2 linked regions of the Catalinimonas alkaloidigena genome follow. Each later gene encodes a partner of the first gene's protein in a complex. Links are inferred from orthologs where the notes say so. Each region holds a gene or a part of one and is shown on either strand. Other genes may lie near its edges.

The links. The genes of interacting proteins can lie anywhere in the genome.
Region 2: the proteins of pheS (region 1) and pheT are in contact, whole or in part, in a crystal structure (PDB 6P24), measured with the Escherichia coli proteins. The link is inferred for Catalinimonas alkaloidigena from one-to-one orthologs.

What each region holds. Positions count from the first base shown.
Region 1 is NZ_JAQFIL010000001.1:3,142,991-3,151,030, reverse strand. What follows is about bases 2,400-5,342. They hold pheS (phenylalanine--tRNA ligase subunit alpha), read right to left. Parts: upstream 4,414-5,342; coding sequence 3,385-4,413; downstream 2,400-3,384. Other genes in these bases: OKW21_RS12870 (Rossmann-like and DUF2520 domain-containing protein), read left to right, coding at 4,553-5,342; OKW21_RS12880 (hypothetical protein), read right to left, coding at 2,876-3,283; OKW21_RS12885 (AAA family ATPase), read left to right, coding at 2,400-2,823. Also shown: OKW21_RS12895 (peptidylprolyl isomerase), read left to right, coding at 1-467; OKW21_RS12890 (peptidylprolyl isomerase), read left to right, coding at 433-1,794; more of OKW21_RS12885, read left to right, coding at 1,858-2,399; more of OKW21_RS12870, read left to right, coding at 5,343-5,359; pyrF (orotidine-5'-phosphate decarboxylase), read right to left, coding at 5,364-6,170; outer membrane lipoprotein periplasmic chaperone LolA1, read right to left, coding at 6,233-6,895; OKW21_RS12855 (DNA translocase FtsK), read right to left, coding at 6,920-8,040.
Region 2 is NZ_JAQFIL010000001.1:6,728,483-6,734,275, reverse strand. Bases 2,650-5,672 are described here. They hold pheT (phenylalanine--tRNA ligase subunit beta), read left to right. Parts: upstream 2,650-2,960; coding sequence 2,961-5,384; downstream 5,385-5,672. Other genes in these bases: OKW21_RS27180 (hypothetical protein), read left to right, coding at 5,508-5,672; OKW21_RS27190 (hypothetical protein), read left to right, coding at 2,650-2,683. Outside these bases: lnt (apolipoprotein N-acyltransferase), read right to left, coding at 1-148; rsmI (16S rRNA (cytidine(1402)-2'-O)-methyltransferase), read right to left, coding at 132-812; OKW21_RS27200 (4a-hydroxytetrahydrobiopterin dehydratase), read right to left, coding at 898-1,128; OKW21_RS27195 (DUF493 family protein), read right to left, coding at 1,264-1,530; more of OKW21_RS27190, read left to right, coding at 2,081-2,649; more of OKW21_RS27180, read left to right, coding at 5,673-5,793.

The sequences.
Region 1 (8,040 bases):
CCAAAGTACCATTGGAAGCTCCCAGAACCGGCCGCTTGAAAAAGCTCTTTCAAAGTACGATGGATGAAGCTGTGAGAGAGGAAATCAAGTCATATTGTCTTAGTTTTGCTGCTTCATATTCTCTGGATGATTCAATATGGTATGATTTTGAGGATGTCATAAAAAACACTCCTCTCGTGAGTATACCCAATAAAGTTCAGTTTTTAAGAGAAAATGAGTTTATTGAAACCTCCGACGACATTTATGTGTATTTTGTTAAAGTTACTGATTACAAAATTACTGACCAGATTTCGCCCTTAGAGTTTGTAAGGGATGATATTGTTAAAATCATCACCAATAAACGTAAGGTAGCGTTGACCCAAAAACTGGAAGAAGAGATATTCCAGGAAGCTAGTGAAAATAATGAGTTTGAGATATACACACCCACAACCCATGATAAAAGAAATCTTGCACAAGGGGAACCTTAGTGCCATTGCGTTTTTAGCATTAATCATATCTTTTTCCTTTACTCAGGAGCTCAAGGCTCAGTATAGTGGAGGTACAACAATTGATAAAATTGTCGCGAAAGTTGACAACTACATTGTACTCCGCTCTGATCTTGAAGCCGCCTACCTTGAGTCACAGCGAGATCCTAACATCAAAATAGACCGCTGCGACGTCCTTCGTCAGTTAGTCATTGAAAAAGTACTTCTCGCCAAGGCTGAAATAGATTCAGTGGTAGTATCTGACGATGAGGTGAATGCAAACCTAGACCGTCGTCTTCAGGCATTCATCAGCCGCTACGGAAGAGAAAATATTGAAGAGCAGTTTGGTAAGTCTGTTGAAGAATTTCGGGATGAGCTTCGGGGTGACATCCGTGATCAACTCACTGCACAACAGATGCAACAGACCATTACACAGGATGTCAAAGTTACCCCTTCTGAGGTCAGACAATTTTTCAATAATATCCCTCAGGATAGCCTTCCTTTTTATTCCACTGAAGTTACCGTAGGGCAGATTGTGAAATTACCCACGGTTAGCAAAAATCAAAAAGACATCACCCGTAAAAAACTTCTGGATATCAGAGAAAGGATTTTATCCGGTGAAAGTTTTGCGGAGCTCGCTGAAGAATATTCAGAAGATCCGGGTTCAGCGGTACAGGGAGGTGAACTTGGATTTATGGAAAGAGGGCAATTGGTACCTGAGTATGAGGCAACGGCCCTGCAGATGCAGCCGGGAGAGCTTTCTCAACCGGTGGAATCAGAATTTGGTTTTCACCTGATACAGCTAATTGAAAGGAGAGGAAATCGCTATAACAGCCGCCATATTCTCTTAAAGCCTAATTCGTCGGATTTAGACATTAAAAATGCTGAAGTCTTTCTGGATAGTCTTCGCGAAAAAATTATCAACGATACGCTCGACTTTGCCAAAGCAGCAAAAGAGCATTCCGACGATAAAGAAACAGCGGGTAGCGGAGGCTTTTTTATGAGTCAGGATGGTTCCAATCGTGTCTCAACGGATCAGATAGATCCGGTTGTTTTTTTTGTAATAGATACCATGCAGGTAGGCGACATCACACAGCCGCTGGAGTATCGTATGCCGGATGGTAGAAAGGCAGTTCGTATGCTTTACTATAAAGACAGAACACGTCCCCATCAGGCGAATCTTAAGGACGACTATCAAAAAATTTATGATGCTGCATTGCAGGAGCGCAAGACTGACGCACTTCGAAGGTGGTTCAACGATGCCAGAGATGAAGTTTTTATAGAAATTGATCCTGAATATGGCCGCTGTGATATTACGGGCAGTATTTGACGCTGGTCTAATTCATAACATGTACCTTGATTCCTTAAATTTTTTCTAAACCAAACCTAAACAATGGATCAGCAGAATACAGAAATTAAACTAGCTGACAAGCTACACGAAGACTATCATAATCTTAAAAATGAAATCGGAAAAGTAGTAATAGGACAAGATGAGGTGGTAAAGCTTTTACTCACTTCAATTTTTTGCCAAGGCCATAGTTTACTAGTAGGTGTACCAGGGCTGGCCAAAACTTTGCTGATTCATACGATTGCTTCTGCAGTAAATCTTAGCTTTAATCGTATTCAGTTTACACCTGATCTGATGCCCTCTGACATCCTGGGAGCTGAAACTATTGACAAAGAAAGAAATTTCAGGTTCATCAAAGGGCCCATTTTTGCCAATATCATTTTGGCTGATGAGATCAACCGTACTCCTCCTAAGACGCAGGCTGCTTTGCTTGAAGCCATGCAGGAATACTCAGTAACGGTTGCTGGCGTTCATTATCCATTAGAAAGGCCGTTTTATGTGTTGGCTACGCAAAACCCGATAGAGCAGGAGGGGACCTACCCTTTGCCGGAAGCACAGCTTGACCGTTTTATGTTTAATATTCTCTTGGATTATCCAGCTTATCAATCCGAGGTAGATATTGTAAAAAATACAACTTCTGATAAAAATTATCTGATACAGGAAGTATTGACCGGTGAGCAGATAGTAGCGTATCAAAGACTGATCAGAAGAGTTCCTATTGCCGATAATGTGGTAGAATATGCAGTTTCATTGGTTCACAAAACACGCCCTCAAACATCAAGTGCAAGTGAAGTCGCGAATGAGTTTTTGGAATGGGGAGCAGGGCCAAGAGCTTCTCAATATCTGGTGCTGGCCTCAAAATGTAATGCTTTGTTAAGCGGTAAATATTCTCCTGATATTGAAGATGTACAGGCAGTGGCGAAACCCATACTAAGGCATAGAATCGTACGTAACTTCAAAGCAGATGCCGAGGGTGTTACGATTGATAGTATCATAGAAAAAATATTATAATCTTACCCATTATTGAGAAACAAAAAACCGGAGAATATTCCGGTTTTTTTTCTTATAATCCACCTTCGTTGTATATATTGAGATAGTTACCCTCTAAATAAGTCTGGTATTGCCGTAAAGGATACTGTGATAAGCCTCCACTTGGATTTCCTTTAAAATCATAAACCGAGTTAGCACAACCTTCTCTTAAAAATAGCCCAGAGGGATCAACATACATATACGCACAGGCTTCATCAGTTCGGTAAGGGCTGGCTTTTTCAAATGCGCGATACGTGCTGGCATTTTCTCTGTATATGATTATTCCTTTGTAACCTCCCAAAATTTCTACATAGCCCCCGTCAATTCTAAGCGGTAAATATTGTTGATTACTTAAATTGATAGTCGTATCAACTAACACATATGGAATAGGAGAAATCCAGTTATCTTGTTCGCAGCTACTGAACGATAGTATTACAGACAATACTAAAATCAAAAATAAGGGTGCCTTTAGGCTATCGATAAACATATTCTATGAATTTGCAAGTGCTTTAATCAGCAAACGCAAATAATGCCGGAATTGTATCAGTTGAATTGAGAAAATTGTTTTAGAAAGCGAATGTCATTTTCAGTAAATAAGCGTAGATCTTTAATTTGGTATTTGATCATTGCAATACGCTCTATGCCCATACCAAAGGCAAAGCCGGTATACTCTTCAGGATCAATGCCGCAACTCTCCAGCACAAACGGATCTACCATACCGCAACCTCCAATTTCAAGCCATCCGGTACCTTTGGTAATTCTTTTATCGGCTTCAGTCTTGTTCCCCCACCAAATATCTAGTTCTGCACTGGGTTCTGTAAAAGGGAAATAAGAGGGCCTCAGGCGTATACCTGTTTCAGGACCGAAAAGCTCTTTAGCGAAGTGAAGCAAAGTTTGTTTAAGGTCGGCAAAGCTCACATTTTTATCAACATACAAACCTTCAACCTGATGAAAGACACAGTGAGCACGGGCAGAAATAGCTTCATTTCTAAATACACGGCCAGGCATTATGGCTCGGAAAGGTGGGTTACCGTCCTCCATCATACGAATCTGCACAGAAGAGGTATGTGTCCGTAGCACCATATCAGGATTCTTTTCAATAAAGAACGTATCCTGCATTTCTCTGGCCGGATGGTTGGGTGGGAAATTAAGCGCAGTAAAGTTGTGACGATCATCCTCAATCTCAGGGCCATCAACAACCTGAAAGCCAATCCTCTCAAATATCTCTACTATTCGGTTCCGTACCTGGGTTAGGGGATGAATTGCTCCCAATTCATCAGGAATGGGTGGTAAAGTAAGGTCAGGAACATCTATTGCTTGTGCACTCGCTTTTTGGGATTCCAGTTCTGTAATTAATGCTTTGAACTTAGCCTGAGCATCGTTTTTAAGCTGGTTGAGCATCATCCCAGCTTCTTTCCGTTTCTCCGGCGCTACATCTTTGATGGCTCCCAAAAGGTCACCAATTACACTCTTACGGCTGATGAAGCGCATACGGTAGGCCTCAAGCTCTTCTTCGCTTTGAACGGAATATTGATTAATTTCTTCCTGTAATGCGTTTATTTTATCTTCCATTGCTTATGAATCCATTCTGAATTTTCTTCCTGCTAAACTATACACAGAAAATGTTTGCTGATAATTCGCAAAGTTAAAAGACCTTTGCTTTTGATGGCAATTTAGTAGGTATTTTTAGCATGTTTATTTAAATAGTTGTATGTCAATTTTAAAGAAAAAGAAATCTCACTTTAAAGTATCAATGATAGGGGCTGGCAAGCTTGCGTCTCAGCTTGCCCCTGCCTTAGAAAGCGCAGGACATGCGATAAGTGAAGTTTACAGCAGACATTTAAATAATGCGCAAGCGTTGTGCGATCAGCTATACGAAGCAGAGGTTAAGTATGATTTTGATTTTTCTGAGAGTGACGCTGATATTTTTGTGATCGCGGTACCAGATGATAGTATTCAGGAAGTCACCGATAAACTATTATTACCAATAAACGCTATTCTTTTACATACTTCAGGCAGTAAACCTATGGAAGTACTTAAGAATAAAAGAATAAAGGGTTATGGTGTTATGTACCCACTTCAAACCTTTAGTAAAAGTATGCCAGTAAATTTTAAAGAAGTGCCATGCTTAGTGGAAGGTAGCAGCAGCGATGTTGAGGATTTGATCGTTAGACTCAGTAAAAGCATCAGTAAACATGTGGAACCGATGACTTCTGGGCAAAGGGCAGTGTTACATATTTCAGCCGTATTTGCCTGTAATTTCACAAATCATATGATCAGTATTGCAGAAGACTTAACTGATACCCATCATATCAACTTTGAATTACTCAAACCTTTGATTGTTGAAACAATGAATAAAAGCTTATCTGCCGGGCCTAAAGCCGCTCAGACCGGACCCGCGATACGGGAAGACTTTGATATACTTAAGCTACAGGAAAAATTCTTGAAAAAATCAGATAAACAGCTCGCAAAAATTTACAAGCTGCTTTCTCAAAGTATACTGAATATGCACAACTAGGATGCTATAAATATTCTGACATTTCTTTTTGTAATTTTTCTGCTTCTTCTTGTGCCCGCTGTGCAAAGTCATCACCTGGAGAAGCGTAAATGATACTCCTGGAAGAGTTTACCAGCAAGCCAACATCATCATTCAAACCAAATTTTGCTACTTCAGCTAAGTTTCCTCCCTGTGCTCCGATGCCTGGTACCAAGAGAAAATGTGAAGGTACAATTTTACGTATCTCAGCAAGCGCACTCGCTTGTGTAGCACCTACCACATACATAAGATTTTGATCAGAACCCCACTGCTTACTTTGTTTTAGTACCCTTTCATAAAGCTTTTCTCCATGAGGTTGAAGGGTTAACTGCTGAAAATCATTGCTGCTCTTATTAGAAGTTAACGCTAACAATATGACCCACTTTCCTTCAAAATGTAAAAAAGGGGCGACACTATCTTCTCCCATGTAAGGTGCTACGGTTACAGCGTCAAAGTTCATCTCATCAAAAAAGGCTCTGGCGTACATACCCGAGGTGTTTCCGATATCTCCCCTCTTAGCATCAGCAATGGTAAAGATTTCTTTGGGGATGTAATCCATCGTTTTTTGTAGACTTTCCCAACCTTTTATGCCCTGACTCTCATAAAACGCGAGATTAGGTTTATATGCTACGCAAAGCTCTGAGGTTGCATCAATGATCTGCTTGTTAAATGCAAACACAGGGTCTTTTTCTTTAAGTAAATAAGTAGGGATTTTTTGAATATCAGTATCCAAGCCAATACAGAGGAAGGATTTCTTCTTTCTGATCTGGTCTATAAGTGTTTGTCGTGTCATATCAGGCAATAAAAAAACCGGTAGCATATGCTACCGGCCGCAATTTAGAACTTATTATTTTTTTAACGAAGATCTACCACTTCTACTCCTTCATAGTTGCTGGTATCAAATGAAAAAACCGCATCAGATATCTCTGCGTCAGGATTAAAATTGCTGATCTCGTAGGTATACATGGTACCATTTTTATCAAAAATCTGCCATTGTTTTAATGTTTTGTCATCCTGACTGATGTGCAGACGAATTTTGAAAAACTGATTGTTGGTATTTTCAGGAAGCAGGTCAATTACATCATAAGTCTGACCATTCATAGTTTCTTCCTCAACGTACACATACTTAAATCCTCTTTGGTAAGCATTGTAAATCTGTGTAGGAGAAATATCACCTTCGGAAGGATCGTAATTATCAATATTAACTTCATTTACCTCCTCAAGATATGTCCAAACCGTGCTACCATCATTGATAATTTCCTGCCCACCCATTTTTAAGCGGTATTTGTCACCATTGACGATAATTTTGCCTTCAAAGTCTTCACTGATTGACTGTGTAGTGTTCTCCATGGAATAGGCAAAATCTGACTCAAAAGAGCCGATTTTCTGATATTTTTCGCTCATGGCATCCAATACCTCTTTGGCCTTAGGGTCATACTGTGCATAAGTGGATTGTACCAAAAGCACCATTAACAGCAACAGGCTCCCCAATCCTTTATTTATAGCTATTTTTTTCATTCGTTAGATTCGTAATTAGATTGATTATTTATTATCAATATTATTCAATAACTGTTCCAAACTATATTCATCCTGAACCAGTACTTCACGGGCTTTACTTCCCTCAAAAGGACCTACGACCCCAGCAGCCTCAAGTTGATCAATGATCCTTCCGGCCCGATTGTACCCAAGTTTAAGTTTACGTTGAATGAGTGAAGTGCTACCCTGTTGATGATGTACAATGAGGCGTGCGGCATCTTCAAACATTGTATCTCTGTTTTTTAAGTCTACTTCAGTAATATCATTACTATCACCATCTTCGCCTACAAATTCAGGAAGGTTATAGGCAGAGTCATAACCACGTTGAGAGCCTATAAAGTCACATATCTCGTCCACCTCAGGTGTATCAATAAAAGGGCATTGAAGACGAATCAGTTCGGAGTTTAGCGATAAAAGAGTATCGCCTTGTCCTACAAGCTGTTCTGCCCCTCCGGTATCTAAAATCGTTCTGGAGTCAACTTTAGACGTAACTCTAAAAGAAAGCCTTACCGGAAAATTAGCTTTGATAATACCTGTAATAACATTCACTGAAGGTCTTTGCGTTGCTACTACCAAATGAATTCCAATGGCCCTGGCCAGCTGCGCAAGACGAGCGATAGGAGTCTCTACTTCTTTACCGGCAGTCATCATTAAATCAGCCAACTCATCTATGATGAGCACTATGTAAGGTAGGAAACGGTGGCCTTGTTGGGGATTAAGCTTCCGGTGAACGAATTTATGGTTGTACTCTTTAATATTTCTACATCCTGCGTCTTTTAGTAAGTCATAGCGGTTATCCATTTCAATACAAAGTGAATTGAGCGTATATATCACTTTCTTGGTCTCAGTGATAATGGCGTCTTCACTATCAGGTAGTTTGGCCAGGAAATGCCTCTCAATTTTATTATAAAGGGTAAGCTCAACTTTCTTCGGGTCAATCAGTACAAATTTAAGCTGAGAAGGATGCCGCTTAAAAATTAAGGAAGTTATCAATACATTTAACCCCACTGACTTACCTTGTCCGGTAGCCCCGGCGATGAGGATATGAGGCATCTTGGCAAGATCAGCAATGTATAACTCGTTGCTAACAGTTTTACCAAGAATAATGGGTAGCTCCTTATTACTCT
Region 2 (5,793 bases), 3.6 Mb from region 1 along the record:
CAATAGCGAAGACAGGAGCAATCGCAAAGAATAGTAAAAATGGAAAAGGCTTGACGGGCCAGCCCAGCCAGAACAAAAAACCACTGATAAGAGATAAGATCAGCAGTTCGTATTTTTTTCTGAAAGCCGGCTTATTGTTTTCCTTCAACAACGATGACAATTTCTCCTTTAATTTTAGTTTCAGAATAGTTTCGTACTAATTCAGCTAATGTTCCATTAATAGTTTCTTCGTGCAACTTAGTCAACTCTCTGGAAACAGAAGCCCTTCTCTCTTCTCCAAAAAACTCCGCAAATTGTTGAAGGCTTTTCAGCAAACGATGGGGCGACTCATAGAAAATCATGGTGCGAGTTTCTTCACTTAGTTGCTGTAATTTGGTTTGTCTACCTTTTTTATGGGGAAGAAAACCTTCAAAAGTGAAACGGTCAGCGGGTAAGCCAGATTTTACCAAAGCAGGGACAAAGGCAGTAGTACCGGGTAGGCATTCTACCTCTACCCCATGAGCTAAGCACTCTCTGACTAGTAGAAAACCGGGATCTGAGATTGCTGGTGTGCCGGCATCAGTAATTAAGGCCATTCTTTCGCCTGCCTTTAGCCTTTCTACCAATTTATCAAGGGCACGATGCTCGTTAAAAGCGTGATAACTTTGTTGTTTGGTAGCGATACTATAATGCTTCAGCAAGATTCCTGACTTTCGGGTGTCTTCGGCCAGGATGGTATCTACTTCCTTGAGAATACGAAGAGCACGGAGGCTTATATCTTCGAGATTGCCAATGGGAGTAGGTACTAAAAAAAGGTTTGCTGTTTCCTGCACAAAAAAATTGTTTGTAGATACGAACGTTTATGTAAAGTAAACGGAATCCTTCAAACAACTCAATAAATAAGTAACAAACTATCTGCTAGGCAAGCTTATCTATAGCTTCTGCCAGCTTATGATCCTTATCAGTTACTTTATCACCAGCATCATGTGTACTTAACGCAAAGCTCACAGTATTATAAGTATTGCTCCAGTTAGGATGATGGTTCATTTTCTCGGCTACGATAGCCACTTTTGACATAAAACCAAATGCTGATACAAAGTCTTTAAACTCAAAAGTCTTTTTTAGCTTGTTTTCTTCTTCTTTCCACATAGGTCAAAAAGTTATAGTGTGATTAGTAAATTAACATTGCCAGGCATGCTATGTTTGAGTATTTGCTGAGAGTATAATGAGCATTATCTTTTTTACTTCTCAAAAAAAGGTAATATTTCAAGTAAGTGAACCAAACTATAATGCCAATACACCATCAATTTTATCGGCCTCAACATATTTCTCCATTACTGCATCACTGGAACCCATCATGACTTTGGCGGTAACGCTTACGTAGTTTCCATTACTGGACTCCTTAGTCGTTAGTTTATTTTTTGGGAAAAGAGCAAATACTTCATCCTCTTTTCCCCGGGGAACGATGAACTTAAACATATAAAGAGATGGCCATTTGTGTGTTCCATCTAGTTTTTGCTTGAATGCCTCAAAATCAACTGTTCTTGCCATAATCTTAATGTAAATATTTAACAGCACAGATGAAACACATTCTCTCCCTTATTAATTCCGCTGTTCTGGCCTGCATATCCTGTTAAAAACAGAAGCTGAAAAATTGAAAGAGGTAAGTAAAATATTAATTAAAAGCGCTGACTACTTATAACTGATTACAAATATCTCCCTGTCGTTTCCCTATAAAGTTCTGATTTATTTTTCTTTGGTAATTAAAAACCTACAGAAAAAGGAGGTATGGCATAAAAAAAAACACTTTTTTTCTGTAAAAAAGAGTACAATCAGCATAATTACAATATTTGTAATTTACCTGCCCAAAAATTGCTATTTTATTGATCCAAATGGTTTAAAACAGTTCAGTTTTACACTACAATAAGTCGCTTTGTGATTTCATTCAAAAAAACCTCTATTTCATTAATAATTTTTCAATGAATCAATGTTTTTTTAAACCAAAGTGTAACGAAAATTTAAAAACCTTCGTAAATTTGTAGTGTAAGCCAAAACAAAAAGAAAACGAGTTAAAGTTTTTAACCACGAAAAGAGTAGAATCATGAAAACAGTTAAAACAATGAAAATCGCAATTTTAGCAATGGCTGCTTTGTTTACAGTAAATACTGCAACACTCGCAGCTGATGAAGTAGATGCACTTATCAGTGTACGTCAGGTTGAGTCTTCTCAAAAGAAAGCTTTTATCCGCGTTACCAACCTTTCTAATGAAGCTTCAGCAGTACTTAGAATTAAAGACATGGATGGAAATACTTTGCACCGTGAGGTGATCGCTGACCAGTCATACATGAAGAAATATGACTTTTCAAGCATGCCAAGTGGTGAGTACGAAGTAGAAGTTAGAACTAAAAATGGTGTTTCTAAAGAAATATTCCAGATTTCAGCAGGACAAACTAACGCTGTTTACTTCAAGCCAGCTATTCAGGTTGAGCCTGAAATGGTAAAGGTTGCGTTTTTAAATAGAGTAGAATCTCCTGTTTCTTTAAAACTGTATAACCAAGACGGTAAAGTACTTTATGAAGAAAGCGTAGCTTCTCAGGAAACTTATTCTAAAGGATTAAACGTAGCCAAATTACTTCCTGGACGGTATTCATTAGCTATCGTAGGTGCCAACTACACTTACTCTAAAAGCATTGACCTGAAGTAATTCCTTCTAATAATTTATTGAAAAACTATGAGGTGCAGGTGTAAGCTTGCACCTTTTTTTTGTTACTACCATTAATTTTTCCCAAAAAGGTGATATCTGACAGGACTGTAGCTGAATATATTAAAAATGTAACCGAGTTTCGTGTCTTACCCGCCTAAATGATTAATTTTACGTTTCCTATTGGAGTTCTTTGAACGGAATTCCCTGAAAAATAGCTGTGCATAACTAAAGCTCAGCTTTTTTATTTTTAGAACTGTATGATCAATATTATTGTAAAATGAAGATATCTGTTAATTGGCTGCAAGACTACATCAACTTTGACCAAAATACGGAAGAAATCAGCCATAGGCTGACGATGTCAGGATTAGAAGTAGAAGGAATAGAAGCATATGAGCAGGTAGAAGGAGGGCTCAAAGGCTTGGTAATAGGCGAAGTGCTCACGGCTGAAGCTCACCCTAATGCTGATCGCCTTAAAAAAACAACTGTAGATATTGGGCATGGAGAAGTGAAACCCATCGTATGTGGTGCTCCTAATGTGGAAGCAGGACAAAAAGTAGTAGTGGCTACTGTGGGTGCTAAGCTATTTCCTGCAGGGGGAGATGCTTTTGAAATTAAAAAGGCAAAAATCAGAGGTGAAGTTTCCGAAGGAATGATTTGTGCCGAAGATGAAATCGGTATGGGGGCTTCCCATGAAGGGATTATGGTCCTGGATACGGATTTGCCCAACGGGACACCTGCTTCCCGATATTTCAATATTTACGAAGATCAGGTACTGGAGATTGGCCTGACACCTAATCGGGCAGACGCTGCCTCACATATTGGAGTAGCACGTGATCTTCGCGCCTTACTGCGCAAAGAGCTTCAGTGGCCTTCAGTGGATAATTTCATAGTAGACAATCAGGAATTGCCAATACAGGTAGAGGTTGAGAATACGGACGCTTGTCCCCGTTATTCAGGAGTTACCATTAGTGGAGTAACAGTAAAGGAATCTCCGCAGTGGTTACAGCAGCGCCTTAAGGCAATTGGGCTGGTGCCCATCAATAATGTTGTTGATATTACCAATTTTGTGTTACATGAAGTAGGACAACCCTTGCATGCCTTTGACGCAGATGCTATCAGCGGAGATAAAGTAGTGGTCAAGACAATGCCTGCAGGAAGCACTTTCACTACACTGGATGAAAAAGAGCGCCAGTTACAGGCAGAGGACCTGATGATATGCAATGCTGAAGAAGGGATGTGTATAGCAGGGGTATTTGGTGGAGTAAAATCAGGCGTAAAAGAAAGTACTAAAAATATCTTCTTAGAAAGTGCCTATTTCTCTCCTGAGTATATTCGTAGAACAGCCCAACACCACAGTCTTAAAACCGATGCCTCTTTTCGTTACGAGCGAGGAACAGATCCCAGGATCACTATTTATGCCCTAAAAAGAGCGGCTCTACTGATCAAGGAGCTGGGAGGAGGCTGTATTTCATCAGATATCGTAGATATTTATCCTAAGCCTGTAGAAGACTTCAGCGTAAAAATGGCTTATAAGAATATTGATCGCTTGATCGGAAAAAAGCTTGAGCGTGACGAGATTAAATCTATTTTGCAAAATCTGGATATTGAGGTGAAAGAAGAACATGAGCAGGGCTTCACTGCTGTCGTGCCGCCCTATCGGGTAGATGTACAACGAGAAGCAGATGTAATTGAAGAGATTTTACGAATTTATGGCTATGATGAGGTTGAGACCTCTGCGCATCTGAGTGCAGATTTTCTCTCCAGCTTCCCTGAAATGGATTCGGATAAGTTACAGGCCCGTATCAGTGAGATGATGGTTGGTAATGGGTTCTATGAAATTATTACTAATTCTCTTACCAAACCTGCTTACGCTGAGGCTCTGGATAAAGGAGAGCATTCAGTAGAGGTACTTAATAAACTGAGCGAAGAATTAGGCGTAATGCGTCAGAGCCTTATTTTCAGCGGATTAGAGGTGATGGCATACAATATTAGCCACCGAAAGAGAAATCTTAAGTTTTTTGAGTTTGGTAAAACGTATCAAAAATCAGAAGGCAGATATCTGGAAAAAAGACAGTTGGCCATATTTATGTGTGGTCAGCAGCAAGCTGAGAGTTGGCAAGCGCCCAATCAAGAAGTATCTTTTCACAGTTTGTCTTCGATAATTAGAAAAATATTTAATAGGTTTGATATAGTCGATCCTGCGCAAAAGGTACTTGATGACCCTAAGTTTAGCTATGGCTTGGATTATCAGCTGGATGGAAAGTCAATAGGTCAGGCTGGTTTACTTCATCCCAAACTGGCAGCACTTGCTGGTGTAAAGCAATCTGTCTTCTTTGCGAGTATAGACTGGCCCACCTTGTTAGATAATGTGAGAAAAGTAAGCGCTAAAGAAAGGTTAATCTATCAGGAAATATCTAAATTCCCTGAAGTAAGAAGAGACTTATCTTTAGTATTGGATAAACAGCAGGGCTTTAGCCAAGTTGAGTCAGTAGCGAAAAAATACAGCAATGCCCTGGTCAAGGACATAAATGTATTTGATATTTACGAAGGAGAAAATATTGGGCCTGGTAAAAAAGCTTATGCGCTTAGTTTTGTGCTGCAGGATGCGGAAAAGACCCTTACGGACAAAGTGATAGATAAGACAATGAATAAGCTGATAAAGGTCTTTGAAAAAGAGTTGGGTGCTGTAATAAGAAAATAACATTTGTTGCTGATAGCAAGATATATAAGTTAAAGGCCTGAATTTTACTGTATGAATTACAGTTTTTAGGCCCTTAGCTTTTAGATAAAAACTAACTATAACCAAAAGTAGCAATAGCTATTTATGAATCAGAAAAAACTGATCGCTGAGATTTCTGTCTTAGAACGGAAGGTCGAGTTGCTGGTAAGTCAGCACAATGCCCTGAAGGATGAGCTTAAACAGCTAAAAGAAGAAAACCAGACACTCAGGTCAGTTGTAGACGAAAAAAACGGGCAAATTGACCATTTTCAAAAGACATTAAAATTAAGTAAAATTGTAAACAACGCAGTAGCAGATCAAGACGATACTACTGAAATAAAGCGTACGATTAACGAGTACATCAGAAAAATTGATAAATGTATTGCTCAAC